3 regions of the Dickeya parazeae Ech586 genome follow, and region 2 is predicted to be linked to each of the others. Evidence: predicted binding sites of a transcription regulator. Region 2 holds the regulator's gene; each other region holds the start of a gene.
What was found. The regulator PhoB, encoded in region 2, activates phosphate uptake and scavenging genes when phosphate is short. The targets are predictions, from matches to a motif close to CTGTCATAAAACTGNCNNAT.

Region 1 (4,900 bases), 1.2 Mb from region 2:
GCTATATCTACGCACAACGTTATCTTGACCATCACGATCCGGAATTTATCCGTCGCTGCGCACGGGTACGCGGTCAGTTCTTGCTGACCTCCGCCTTGTGCGGGCTGGTGGTAGTTAGCCTCATCGGCCTTATCATGTGGCACTGAGGTTAACTACAGCAGCGGCGACAACGGACGCCTCAACCGGTCGTGTACCCCTATCAACCCTTAAATAACGTAACACTGAAAGCAGAAAGGCGACCGGGTGGCCGCCTTTCTTATTTGGTGATAACAGTCTTATTTAACGATAACAATGCGGTATCGTGGTGGCATATCGCCACCAGTCAGATAACCTTCAACGCCAGCCAGTACAGAACCCCGGACAGCACCATCGACACTGGCAGGGTAAACACCCAGGCCAGCATAATGTTTTTCACCGTTTTCCCCTGCACACCGCCGCCATCGACAATCATGGTTCCCGCCACGGCGGACGAGAGCACGTGTGTGGTAGAAACCGGCATGCCGGTATAACTGGCGATACCGATGGACACCGCCGCCGTTACCTGCGCCGAGACCCCCTGCGCATAGGTCATGCCTTTTTTACCGATCTTCTCACCGATAGTGACCGCCACGCGCTTCCAGCCCACCATGGTACCAAGCGATAACGCCAGCGCGACTGCGACAATAATCCACACGGGTGCGTACTCGACCGTGTAGAGCAGGTCACCGCGCAGATTGTTGAGCAGACGTTTGTCGTCAGCCGAGGTTTCCGGCAGTTTGACGACGCGATCCAGGGTATCGGAAATGCACATCAGTAGGCGACGAGCCCGGGCGCGATCGTCTGCGGCCAGCTCATCATAACTTTTCACATTATTCAGCAGCGTCAGGGCGCGGTCGACGGCGATCGACGCACGCGAGGTATCGCAGTGAAAATCCGGTTTGTTGCCGGTGGAAGGGATCACATTTTCCGGTGCCGGAATGATCGGCTGAGACAAATCAATCACATGAGCCAATGTCGCCTGATGAGACTGATAGTAGGTTTGCAGATTCGCCACCGCGTCGCGGGTACGGCTAATGTCATAACCGGAGGCACTCATATTCAGCACAAACCCGGCAGGAGCCACGCCAATCAGCACCAGCATGATAAGGCCAATGCCTTTTTGACCGTCGTTTGCGCCGTGAGAGAAACTCACCCCTACCGCAGACAGGATCAGCGCAGTACGGGTCCAGAACGGTGGCTTACGTTTGCCATCTTGTTTTTCACGCTCAACCGGCGTCAGGTGAATCCGCTGGCGCTTCTGATTGCCGCTCCAGTAACGACGCAGCAGATACACCATCAACCCGGCGATGATCATGCCGACCACTGGTGATACCAGCAGCGACAGGAAAATACTGACCATTTTGGGAATATTGAGTGCATCCACCACCGAGGTGTGGCTCACCAGCGCGTTGGTTAAACCAATACCGATGATGGCACCGATCAGGGTGTGGGAACTGGAAGCCGGTAAACCAAAGTACCAGGTTCCCAGGTTCCAAATGATCGCCGCCAACAGCATGGAAAACACCATCGCCAGCCCGTGGGTGGAACTGACGTTCAGCAGCAAATCGGTTGGCAGCAGGTGGACGATGGCATACGCCACACTCAGTCCCCCCAACAATACCCCGAGGAAATTGAAAATACCGGCCATGACAACCGCCAGTTGGGCACGCATCGCACGGGTATAGATAACTGTGGCTACCGCGTTGGCGGTATCGTGAAAGCCGTTGATGGCTTCGTAGAACAGAACAAACAGCAGGGCGAGAACCAGCATCAGACCGGTATGGAAATCAAGCCCGGCAAATAAATGTAACATAAGTGTTAGGCCATGTAGTGGTCATGAACGCGGCGCATTATCGGTGACAAGCTGAAACGGGAAAAGCAAAATATGACATTATTTTGACTTAAATTACGCCACTTCTGCCGGTGAATTTTATTTAGTTAATTAAAATCAATGCATTATTGATTTCACCCCTCCACATACTCTGTTACGGGTAAAGGCATCACCCCGCTGTCACGACATGGCGTCAGGCACCGGCAGGCAGATGACCGACGAAGGGACATCACCTATAATCGGCCACCCGGATATCACCGGCGCAAGAGCGGGAGAGCAATGTGGAACAGTTTGACGTCATCATCATTGGCGCGGGAGCAGCCGGGCTATTCTGCGCGGCACAGGCAGGCCAGAGAGGGTTACGTGTGCTGCTGGTGGACAATGGGAAAAAACCGGGCCGCAAAATTTTGATGTCCGGCGGCGGCCGCTGCAACTTTACCAATCTGTACGCCGAACCGGCGGCTTACCTGTCGCACAACCCGCACTTCTGTAAATCCGCCCTCGCGCGCTATACCCAGTGGGATTTCATCAGTCTGGTTAGCCGCCACGGCATCGCGTATCACGAAAAAACGCTCGGCCAGTTGTTCTGCGACGATTCCGCGCAGCACATCGTCGATGTGCTAATGAAAGAGTGCGATGCCGGTAAAGTGACGCTGCGCCTGCGCAGCGAGGTGCTGTCGGTAGAAAAAAACGCGCTGTTCCAGGTGAAGCTCAATACCGGTGTGGTAAAAGCGCCTGCGCTGGTTATCGCCACCGGCGGGCTATCGATGCCCGGTCTGGGTGCCACGCCGTTCGGTTATCAACTGGCGGCACAATTTGGCCTCAACGTGTTGCCAACCCGCGCCGCACTGGTGCCGTTTACCCTGCACAAACCGCTCCTCGAGCAATTGCAGACGCTCTCCGGCGTGTCGGTACCGGCGGTGGTCAGCGCCGCAAACGGCACCACCTTCCGCGAGAATATCCTGTTTACCCACCGCGGCTTGTCCGGCCCGGCCATTCTGCAACTGTCCAGCTACTGGCAGCCGGGGGAATTCGTTACCATCAATCTGTTGCCCACGCATGATCTGTCGGAATGCCTGAACGCCGAACGTCAGGCGCACCCGAACCAAAGCCTGAAAAATACGTTGTCGCAATGGTTGCCGAAACGGCTGGTGGAATGTCTGCAAGCATTGGGGCAGCTACCGGATGTCACCTTAAAGCAGCTCAATAAGTCGCAACAGGCCGAGGTGGAAGCGACGCTACAACAGTGGCGGGTACAGCCCAACGGCACCGAAGGTTATCGTACGGCGGAAGTGACACTCGGCGGGGTCGATACCCGCGAACTGTCGTCAAAAACGATGGAAGCCAGCAAGTGCCCGGGGTTGTATTTTATCGGCGAGGTCGTGGACGTCACCGGCTGGCTTGGCGGCTATAACTTCCAGTGGGCCTGGAGCTCCGCCTGGGCGTGCGCGCAGGCATTAGGATCAGCGCCCGTCATCACGTAACTCTCGATCACGCAACTTTCGCCTCCCAATCATACCCCCCCCAAAACAACAAAGCCGCCCGAAGGCGGCCATTGCGTACGTGATACTGGTGTTAGCGAATATCGGCGTTATTTTTTATATCGATGGGATTAGTTGTACAGTTCGGCCACACCGCGCAGTTGGCTATCGCTGCCAGTCGCGGAGATGATGCGGAACGATTTGGCACCCGCGGCACTCGCTTTTTCAGCCAGGTTAGCCTGCAGGCCGTCCAGAGTATTAGCGCTGGCACTGACGGTACCGACGGACTGGCTGGCAGAGTGCTGCACTTCTGTCGCGGCGAAGGTGCCGAAAGAAACGGTAGCCAGGGTGATAACTGCAACAATATTTTTGATAGCGTTCATGGTCTATATCCTTCACGTTGAATTCGGTTAACTTTCTTTTTGAAAGCGCCTTCGCTTTCGATGGAAGTGATAATAGACCTGTTATCTCGGCGTTAAAACCGGGTTTATTTGCAGATATCATTCAAATTTTATGAATTAAAAACACCCCTTTGTACTGTCTGCCACCTGCCTGTTTTTAGCGCAGATGGCAGAGCGGCTGGTTATTGCAGTTCGACCCACAGCGGGTGGTGATCGGAACCCTGATTCTCCGTATCGACCCAGCAACGACGCACCGTCACCCCCAGTGAGGGCGTCAGCAGGCAATGATCGATCCGGCCGCCAACATTCGGGTGCGTAGAGCCGCTACTCTCCAACTGACCTGCTGCAACCCAGGCATCCATCAGCCCGCGATGGCGAACCAACCGGCCGTGATGCGGTGACACTGGCCCCACCAAATGGCGGTATTCGTCGCTGTCCGGCAGGCAGTTCAAATCACCCATCAGGATCATCTCCTGTGGCATCACCGGCATGCGGCCTTCGGTCCAGCCCGCAGTCGGGTCAGGATGACCACCGCACCAGGCACCACCTTCCTCCGGGGCGCGGGCAAAAATCCCCAACATCGCGTCTACCTGCGGTAATCGGGTCTCGGCACACAGATGACTGAGATGGGTGTTATAAACGCGGATCGCCCCGCCATCGGTGTCGACAACCGTTTCCAGCACACCTTGCTGAATGGAGTGCTGGGTGAGCGTGCCGAATTTCGGCAGTGGGAAGTTGCGGCTGGAAAGAATTGGTCGGCGCGACAACGTCAGGGTACCAAACTGGCGACGGCGATTGAGAACCCGGCCGTCCGCGACCACAGTACTCGCGTCCATATCCAGATTAGCGCCATACACCCAGTGATACTCGCCCAGCAACGCGGCCAGTTCCGCCGGTTGGTCTGTCATACCGGAGCGCTGCCAGAAGCGTTCCACTTCCTGCATACAGATGATATCCGCACCGCGCACTTCATCGGCAATGCGAGCCAAATCGTAACGGCCATCGCGGCCAAGACCGTATTGAATGTTGTAGCTGACAATGAGCATGAGGCAACCTGTTGGTAAGAGAGGAAGATTAACCTGCCGTGCGGCAGACGGAAAACACATTGGCGGGCAGCACCACGCCGACATCACAAAGACGATTGCCGTCGGCATCAAACAGCAGCAGCG
Region 2 (4,900 bases):
CACCAGCATTTGCTGTTGTTGTTCCCGGGCACGACGCAGCAGGATCACGTCCACATTGAGTGGCTCGGTCAGTGCCTGAATATGTTGCTGGATGTCACTCAGGTAGTCCTGTGTGGCGATTTCAATATCCAGCCATACCGGTTTGTCGCCATGATAATCGCGGAACCCGGCCAGACGGCGTTCTATCTCCGGCAGATTGCCTTTCACCAGTTGCATCGGCTGTTCGCTCGGTATCGTCAGCGCGGTGACTTCCTGCAATTTTCCCTGTTCAAAGTGCACCAGGTAGACCGATTTCTCATGATTGAGCTCATCAAAACTCAGCGGGATCGGTGAGCCGCTGTAGCGGATGTGTTCGCATTGCGCCACGCGCTGTGGACGATGAATATGCCCAAGCGCAATGTAGTCAGCCGGTGGGAAAGCCTGTGCCGGGAAGGCATCCAGCGTACCGATGTAAATATCGCGCACGGAATCCGATGTGGCGACGCCCACGGTGGTGAGGTGCCCGGTGAGCACGATCGGCAGTTCTTTACCCAGTGCCGCACGCTGCTCGCAGGCAAGCTGATAACAGCGCTGATAATGGCTGGCGATAGCGTCTTGTAACGCCTGCTGTTTTTGTGCGCCAGACTGTCCCGCCTGGCTGGTAAGCACATCGCGCGGACGCAGAAACGGAACAGCGCACAGCATCGCGCCGGGCTCGCCGTCACGGTTATTCAGTACCCGTACCTGCTCATGGATATCGCCGTCAAAACCGGCGATCACCTGGGTATTCAGGCAGGCCAGCAACGCGCGGGATTCGTTCAGGGTCGCGACGGAGTCATGATTGCCGCCGAGCACCACCAACTGGCAACCGGTACGCTGCAACGCCACCACAAACTGGTTATACATTTCTCGGGCATAGCTGGGCGGTGCGCCATTATCGAACACATCACCTGCTACTATTACTGCATCGGCCTGATATTGCTCAACCTGCTGCACCAGCCAGTGCAAAAAAGCCTGATGCTCAGGCGCACGGCTACGGGTATAAAAGTACTGACCGAGATGCCAGTCAGACGTATGAATAATTCGCATGAGACTCCCTGCAGGTGAGTGCAAACGAGATGTTGTTTTTGGCGGTGTTCAGACAACGGCACAAGGCGGGCACCGTAGTTAATGGCGAAACGCCGCGTCTTTATCATCGGCGATTATAGGCGTGCAGTTTAGGGCATGTCCCATAATATCTGTATGAACATGGCAACATAGCGTGGTAGGGCGGAGAAAATCAGCCGGGCGGAGGTGCTGGTAAGGCCGCGTCAGGGGCGTGGTTTGTCGGGGGATTTTTCATAAATCTGTCATAAAACTGACGCATAATGCACACCGCACGCTAACCGTGACGATTAACGGCAGGATTGATATGGCAAGACGTATTTTGGTGGTGGAAGATGAAGCGCCGATTCGTGAGATGGTGTGCTTCGTGCTTGAGCAGAACGGCTATCAGCCGGTTGAGGCCGAGGATTACGACAGCGCGGTGAACCGGCTGGCTGAGCCTTATCCTGAGCTGGTGCTGCTGGACTGGATGCTGCCCGGTGGGTCCGGTTTACAGTTTATCAAGCACATGAAACGTGAAGCGCTGACGCGGGATATTCCGGTCATGATGCTGACGGCCCGTGGTGAAGAAGAAGATCGTGTGCGCGGTCTTGAAGTCGGTGCCGATGATTACATCACCAAACCGTTTTCACCGAAAGAGTTGGTGGCGCGCATCAAAGCGGTAATGCGTCGGATTTCGCCGATGGCGGTGGAAGAAGTGATCGAAATGCGCGGCTTAAGCCTGGATCCTTCCTCTCACCGGGTGACCACGGAAGAGCACGCGCTGGACATGGGGCCGACGGAGTTCAAACTGCTGCACTTCTTTATGACTCACCCTGAACGGGTATATAGTCGAGAGCAGTTGCTGAATCACGTGTGGGGCACTAACGTTTATGTTGAGGATCGTACTGTGGATGTCCATATCCGCCGTCTGCGCAAGGCGTTGGAGACCAGTGGACACGACAAGATGGTTCAGACCGTTCGGGGAACTGGATACCGTTTCTCAACACGTTATTGATAGCGTGAGTCCCGGAGAAAATCTGACGTGCTAGAACGTTTGTCCTGGAAAAAGCTGGCGCTGGAGCTGGCTTTTTTTTGTTTGCCCGGCTTATTACTGGGGCTGATTATCGGTTATCTGCCCTGGTTTCTACTGGCGTCGGTGCTGACGGCGCTGTGCTGGAACTTCTATAACCAACTGCGCTTGTCCTACTGGTTGTGGGTTGACCGCAGTATGACCCCGCCGCCCGGCCGCTGGAGCTGGGAGCCTTTGTTCTACGGTTTGTACCAAATGCAGTTGCGTAATCGCCGTCGTCGGCGCGAACTGGCACTGCTGATCAAACGTTTCCGCAGTGGGGCGGAATCGCTGCCGGATGCGGTGGTCATCACCACCGAAGAGGGCGTCATCATTTGGTGTAACCGGCTGGCGCAGCACCTGCTGAGTTTTCGCTGGCCGGAAGATAATGGTCAGAATATCCTCAACTTGTTGCGCTACCCGGAATTTACCCAGTATATGCAACAGCAAGATTTCAGCCGCCCGCTGACGCTGACGCTGAAAAATGCGCATCATGTCGAATTCCGGGTGATGCCGTATTCAGAAGGGCAGTTGCTGATGGTGGCACGTGATGTCACCCAGATGCATCAACTCGAAGGGGCGCGGCGTAACTTTTTCGCCAACGTCAGCCATGAGCTGCGCACGCCGTTGACGGTGTTGCAAGGCTATCTGGAAATGATGAACGACGAATCGCTGGATGGTGCTTTGCAGGCTAAGGTGCTGCACACCATGCAGGAACAAACCCGCCGGATGGATGGGCTGGTGCGGCAACTGCTGACACTGTCGCGTATTGAAGCCGCCGCGGCTATCGATCTCAACGAGAAGGTGGATATTCCGCTGATGTTGCGGGTGCTCAAACGCGAAGCGGATACCTTGAGTCAGGGGCGTCATGAGATAGTGTTTCGCGTCAATGAGCAGTTACAGGTGTTCGGCAACGAGGAGCAGTTGCGTAGCGCGGTGTCGAATTTGGTGTATAACGCGGTTAACCACACGCCGCAAGGCACGCGTATTGAGGTGTGCTGGCAGCAAACGCCGCAGGGCGCGCAGTTCCAGGTTAGCGATAACGGTCCGGGCATTGCCGCAGAACATCTTCCCCGTCTGACGGAGCGCTTTTATCGTGTCGACAAAGCCCGTTCGCGCCAGACTGGCGGCAGTGGGTTGGGGCTGGCCATCGTCAAGCACGCGCTCAGCCATCATGACTCTCGTCTGGAGATCCTCAGTGAAGAAGGTACAGGCTCTCGCTTCATGTTTACCTTGCCGAATCAGCTGATTGTTCGTTCGGTATTAAGTCAGAATGCCGCGAATCCGCTGCGCTAAGCCATGCGGCGGGACTTGATTGTCCCCGCCGCAGTGCCGAGAATAGTGCGTTCTTGTCTTTCACTTCTTTCATTTTCACTCCGATGGAAAACGCACATGAAACCCGTCCGTTACCTGTTTGCTTTGCTGTTGTGCCTGTCTGGTCAGCTTGCTGCTGCGCCGCAGGCGATGTTGGCAGGTAACCTTTCCAGTGCGGGTTCCGACACGCTGGCGAACCTGATGACGTTCTGGGCGGCGGATTTCAGTCAGCATCATCCCGGTGTTAATCTCCAGGTTCAGGCGGCGGGGTCATCCTCAGCGCCAACGGCACTGGCAGCAGGGGCGGCGCAACTGGGGCCGATGAGTCGGCCAATGAAAAGTAGCGAAATCGAAGCGTTCGAGCAGCATTATGGCTATGCGCCAACGGCAGTACCGGTCGCGCTGGATGCACTGGTGGTGTTGGTCAATCAGGATAACCCGTTAACCGGACTGACGGTGCGTCAACTGGACGCCATTTTCTCCATAACCCGCCGTTGTGGCGCGGGGAAAACGGTACAGCGCTGGCAGGAGTTGGGACTAAACGGCGTCTGGCAACAGCGTTCGTTACTGCGTTATGGGCGTAATTCTGCGTCCGGCACGTACGGCTTTTTCAAACAACAGGCGTTGTGTGGTGGTGATTTTCTGCCGCAGGTCAATGAGCTTCCCGGTTCTGCCTCAGTAGTGCAGGCGGTTGCGGCATCGGTGAATGCCATCGGCTACGCCAGTATTGGTTTTCGCGCCAGCGGGGTACGGGTGCTGGCACTGGCCATCAGCGACAAAGACGACTACGTGTTGCCGACTGCCGATACTATCCGTAGTGGACGTTATCCTTACACCCGCTATCTCTATATCTACGTGAATAAAACACCGGGCCAGCCACTGGAGCCGCTGACGGCTGCGTTTTTGGACCGGGTGCTGTCAGTGTCAGGACAGGCGTTGGTCAGCCAGGACGGCTACCTGCCATTGCCGGAAATGGTGCGTGAGCAAACCAGACGATCGCTCGGTCTTGATGACCTGACACCGGCGTCAATGAGTGTTTCTGCAACAAATTGATGATAAAGATGAATTTATTTCATGTGTCGTGAAAATTCCTCCATTGTCGTTGAGAAAAATGCATGACAGGATAGTTTTACTTTTAGCCGTCTGGATGGCTATAAAATTCAGTGGCGAAATTATTTTAGTTAAAACTATTTCTTCTGAAAACTATTTCTACTAAAAACGCATTCATCTAAAAATCGACTCGTCTGACACCTACTGCCGGAAATCAGCTATTTGGGGTCAGACGTGCAGGAGCAAAACATGACACAAGCCCTTCCTCCGTTTCGTGCCGATGTGGTCGGCAGTTTGTTGCGCCCGGCGGCTATCAAGCAGGCCCGTTTACAGTTTCAGGCCGGTGAGATCGATGTCGCCGCGTTACGCCGTGTTGAAGATCAGGAAATCCAGCGTGCCGTG
Region 3 (4,900 bases), 1.4 Mb from region 2:
CGGTCACGCGGGAGAATTCGATGGCTAATTCACGTTTCATGGATACCAGTCCTGCACAGGGAATTAAGGAACAAAAGAAGAGTCAGTCGGGGCGTTATGGTAACACAGCCATGTTGGCGGGCGGGTGAGGGGGAGGGAAAGAAAAAGGGCGCGATAGCCGCGCCCGATCAAGGATAGTGGTGATTTTACTCGTCGTGATCTTCCCACGCACGCGCCCGTTCCACCGCTTTTTGCCAGCCACGATAGCGGAAATTACGTTCCACGGTTTCGATGCTGGGGCGGAATTCACGCTCAATGGTGGCCTTGCTCTTCACTTCGTCCAGATCGTTCCAGAAGCCGGTAGCCAGACCCGCCAGGAACGCGGCACCCAGCGCGGTAGACTCGCGCACTTGCGGGCGCTCAACACGCGTACCCAGAATGTCGGACTGGAACTGCATCAGGAAGTTGTTGGCGACGGCACCGCCGTCCACACGCAGCGCTTGCAGGCGAGTCTCGGCATCAGCCTGCATGGCATCCAGCACGTCACGGGTCTGATAGGCGATGGATTCCAGCGTAGCGCGGATAATGTGATTCGCATTGGCACCACGGGTCAGGCCGAAAATCGCGCCACGGGCGTACGGGTCCCAGTAAGGTGCGCCCAGACCGGTAAACGCCGGTACCACATAGACGCCATTGGTATCTTTCACTTTGGTGGCGAAGTATTCAGAGTCCATCGCGTCGCCAATCAGTTTCAGCTCGTCGCGCAGCCACTGGATAGACGCCCCACCGATAAATACCGCACCTTCCAGCGCATAGTTCACTTCACCACGCGGGCCACAGGCAATGGTCGTCAACAGGCCGTGTTTAGAGCGAACTGCTTCTTTACCGGTATTCATCAACAGGAAGCAGCCGGTACCGTAGGTGTTTTTCGCCATACCGGGTTGTACACACAGTTGGCCGTACAACGCAGCTTGCTGGTCACCGGCGATACCGGCGATAGGAATACGGGTACCGCCTTTGCCACCAATATTGGTCTGGCCGTACACTTCAGAGGAAGGACGGACCTGCGGCAACATGGCTCGTGGGATATCCAGCACGTCCAGCATACGTTCGTCCCAGTCCAGTTTATGGATGTTGAACAGCATGGTGCGTGAAGCGTTGGTGTAATCGGTGACGTGGACGCGCCCCTGGGTCATTTTCCAGATAAGCCAGGTATCGATGGTGCCGAACAGCAGCTCGCCGCGACGGGCACGTTCACGCGACCCTTCCACATGGTCGAGGATCCATTTCACTTTGGTGCCGGAGAAGTACGGGTCAACCACCAGACCGGTGTTGGCGCGGATGTACTCTTCCATACCGTCTTTTTTCAGCCTTTCGCAGATATCTGCAGAGCGGCGGCACTGCCACACAATGGCGTTATAAATCGGCTTACCGGTCTCTTTTTCCCACACTACGGCGGTTTCACGCTGGTTGGTAATACCAATACCGGCAACTTCGTCGCTGCTGATGCCCGCTTTCGCCAGCACCTCTACCAGCGTGGAGCTTTGCGACGCCCAGATTTCCATCGGGTCATGTTCTACCCAGCCCGCTTTGGGGTAAATCTGGGTGAATTCCCGCTGGGATACGCTGACGATGTTGGCGTCATGATCAAACACAACAGCTCGTGAACTGGTAGTGCCCTGGTCGAGCGCGACGATGTATTTTTTTTCCTGGTTCATAAACGTAATCCTGTTAGCGGAGTAGGGTCAGACCTTACGGGTTTGGGCAGAAGCCGCCGTGTCGGTGTCGTTATCAATGGCGCAGACATCACAAGGCAAGTTACGGCCAATCAGGGTGCGATAGCCAAATGCGCCCAGACAGGCTCCGACGATCGGGGCGAAAATCGGTATCAGTATATAAGGGATGTCACGTCCGCCAGTCAGCGCGATTTTGCCCCAGCCAGCGAAGTAGGCAAACAGCTTCGGTCCAGCATCACGCGCCGGGTTCATGGCAAAGCCGGTCAACGGGCCCATTGATGCGCCAATCACCGCGATCAGAATCCCTATTAACAGCGGTGCCAGCGGACCACGTGGAATACCGTTGCCGTCATCGGTCAGCGCCAGAATCAGACACATCAAAATAGCGGTGATGACCGTTTCCACCATGAAGGCCTGCATCACTGAAATGTGCGGGTTCGGGTAGGTGGAGAAGACACCAGCCAGATCGAGGCTTTCCACACTACCACGCACAATATTGTGCGTTTGTTCGATGTTATCGAACAGGTTGTGGTAGAGGCCATAGACCAGTGCCGCCGAACAGAACGCGCCAGCGACCTGTGCAACGATATAAGGCAGGACTTTGCGGCCATCGAAGCAGGCGAACAGCCACAGGGCGATGGTGACCGCAGGGTTGAGGTGAGCACCGGAAATCGCGGCGGTCAGGTAGATCGCCATCGCGACCCCCAACCCCCAGATAATACTGATTTCCCATAGCCCCAGACTGGCGCCTTCCAGTTTCAGAGCCGCTACACAGCCAACGCCAAAGAAGATCAGCAGGCCAGTACCGAGAAACTCGGCAACGCACTGGCCTTTAAGGGTAGAAATATCAGATTGACTCATAATGCTTGTTCCTGCTTGTAGGCTACAGCATGGTGGTTGACGCAGGCCTCTGTGGGTCTGCGCGTTTCAGGCCTGTCCCGTTCGTCTTTGGCGATTCGCGGTCAGGCTCTTTTTGTATTTCGGATGTGAATTTATCGTTAATGTTCGAAAACGAGAAATATCGAAATCAAAATGTGTGTGATGCGTCAAGAAAATGCGCGCATTCGCGTAATTAGACACAAAACTGTCATGCGACCAGCGGATAGGTGTTAATCAGGGTGTTAAATTTATTAACATCAATATCGTTTAACAATAATTCGGGCAATTTTCGGCCTGTACTGATAGCGCATGAGCGAAAAAGCAGGCAGAGTCGCTGTTTTACCGGCAGTGCGCTGGACACGTTTGATCTGGCTACATACAATTTGGCTGGCGTTTACGTCCGGCGTCGCCATAACAGCCATAACAGATGTGCAGGCTGAGTGCACAAGGCGGCATGAGATATCTGTTTGTGAAACCCGTGTCGGTGCATACCTGCTCGCGGGATACCGTGCGTGGCACACCTGTTCGTGATACATCTGCGTTAACCGGCTCAGGCCGTGCGATCAAAAGGGGTTAGAAGTTATGTCATTTGAAGTGTTTGAGAAGCTGGAAGCGAAAGTTCAGCAGGCGATTGACACGATCACGCTGTTGCAGATGGAAATCGAAGAGCTGAAAGAGAAGAACAATACGTTGTCGCAGGAAGTGGAGAGCATGGCGGGTAACCGTGATGCATTAATGAGCGAGAACGAACAACTTAAGCAGGAACAGCTGGTATGGCAGGAACGTCTGCGTGCGCTGCTGGGTAAAATGGAAGACGTTCAATAACCGCCGACGTCAAACAGACAACGGCACACACAGGGCGTCAGTTGACGCCCTTGGCAACCCGGTCTGGTTATTCCAGATCCAGCGGATCTTCAGACAGGATAATACCGGTGTTGTCAGCATAAAGGTGATCGCCGGAGAAGAACGTCACACCGCCGAAATTCACCCGGATATCCGTTTCACCGATGCCTTCGCTCGCTGCGCCAGCCGGTGTCGCCGCCATCGCCTGAATGCCGATATCCAGCTCCGATAAATCGTCTACCTGACGTACCGCGCCATAGACCACGATACCTTCCCATTCGTTTTGCGTGGCTAGGCGGGCCAGTTCAGCGTCAACCAGCGCACGGCGTACAGAACCGCCGCCGTCGATCAGCAAGACGCGGCCACTGCCGTTTTCTTCCAGTACATCGAATAGCAGGCCGTTATCTTCAAAGCATTTTACTGTGACGATTTTGCCGCCGAATGAACTACGTCCACCAAAATTGGAGAAAAGAGGCTCAACGACATTGACCTCTTCATGATAGATATCACACAGTTCGGAAGTATCGTATTTCATAGGAGTCACGTTTGTTGCCGCTGGGGAGTGTGGGACTGAGTATATCCCTTTATGTTTGTTGTTGGCAAAATCATCAACAGCGGCTTTGACCCGCATCAGTAATCGGTTGTGATTTTGCCAACCGGCACAAACGTGTTGCTCGTTCAATCCAGACTGAATCTGGTTTAGCTCAGCAGTACGCCTACCGCGAACAACAAATTGGTGAGTAACGCGCCTTTCACGGTTTTTTCCAGCATCGGACGCATGCTGAACGCGGTGGTTTCGCGCATCACATAGCGGCCTTGTTTCACCAGTAACGGCAGTGCCAGAATAAACAGCCAGCCCGCCAGCGTATGCAGATACAGCATCGCGAAGAGGGCCAGACAAACCGGTGCCGTCATCAGTAACATCATGTGGTAGCGGCGGGCTTTATAGGCACCGAGCCTTACTGCCAGCGTGTTTTTGCCGTTTTCCCGATCGCTGTCGATATCGCGCAGATTGTTGATATTGAGCACCGCGACGGCCAGCAGGCCACAAGCGGTTGCAGGCAGGATAACGCTGCTGTCGAAGTGGCCGGTTTGCAGGTAGTACGACCCGGCTACGCTGAGCCAGCCAAAGAAAATCAGCACCGAGATATCACCCAGCCCAATATACCCGTAAGGCCGGTTGCCGACGGTGTAGGTAATCGCGGCCAGAATCGCCAGCAGGCCGAGCGCCAGGAATACCACGATATCCACCGGTTTTTCGCAGGCCAGTGCTACCAGCGCGCTACCGGATACTGCGGTTAGCAACACGGTGATGAGCAGCGCCTTGCGCAGTTCCGCCAGCGTGATAGCCCCCGTCTGGATGCCGCGTAGCGGGCCGATACGGTCTTCCTTGTCGCTGCCTTTCACCGCATCGCCATAGTCGTTGGCCAGATTGGAGAGAATCTGCAACAGCCCGGCGGTGA

Region 1: a site for PhoB is predicted at 1,902-1,921, ahead of pitA (inorganic phosphate transporter PitA). Genes of this name have one in related genera too.
Region 3: a site for PhoB is predicted at 2,789-2,808, ahead of DD586_RS19675 (MIP/aquaporin family protein). Genes of this name have one in related genera too.

Annotation. Positions count from the first base shown of each region.
Region 1 is NC_013592.1:4,677,223-4,682,122, forward strand. It holds gene uspB (universal stress protein UspB) at 1-146, shown strand, start outside; gene pitA (inorganic phosphate transporter PitA) at 323-1,831, opposite strand; gene DD586_RS20410 (BaiN/RdsA family NAD(P)/FAD-dependent oxidoreductase) at 2,131-3,333, shown strand; gene DD586_RS20415 (YdgH/BhsA/McbA family protein) at 3,462-3,713, opposite strand; gene DD586_RS20420 (endonuclease/exonuclease/phosphatase family protein) at 3,914-4,777, opposite strand; gene DD586_RS20425 (ABC transporter ATP-binding protein) at 4,806-4,900, opposite strand, start outside.
Region 2 is NC_013592.1:1,097,190-1,102,089, forward strand. It holds gene sbcD (exonuclease subunit SbcD) at 1-1,068, opposite strand, end outside; gene phoB (phosphate response regulator transcription factor PhoB) at 1,391-2,080, shown strand; gene phoR (phosphate regulon sensor histidine kinase PhoR) at 2,108-3,430, shown strand; gene DD586_RS04960 (PstS family phosphate ABC transporter substrate-binding protein) at 3,527-4,501, shown strand; gene DD586_RS04965 (cobalamin-independent methionine synthase II family protein) at 4,748-4,900, shown strand, end outside.
Region 3 is NC_013592.1:4,508,275-4,513,174, reverse strand. It holds gene glpX (class II fructose-bisphosphatase) at 1-40, opposite strand, end outside; gene glpK (glycerol kinase GlpK) at 186-1,697, opposite strand; gene DD586_RS19675 (MIP/aquaporin family protein) at 1,725-2,576, opposite strand; gene zapB (cell division protein ZapB) at 3,177-3,419, shown strand; gene rraA (ribonuclease E activity regulator RraA) at 3,487-3,972, opposite strand; gene DD586_RS19660 (1,4-dihydroxy-2-naphthoate polyprenyltransferase) at 4,137-4,900, opposite strand, start outside.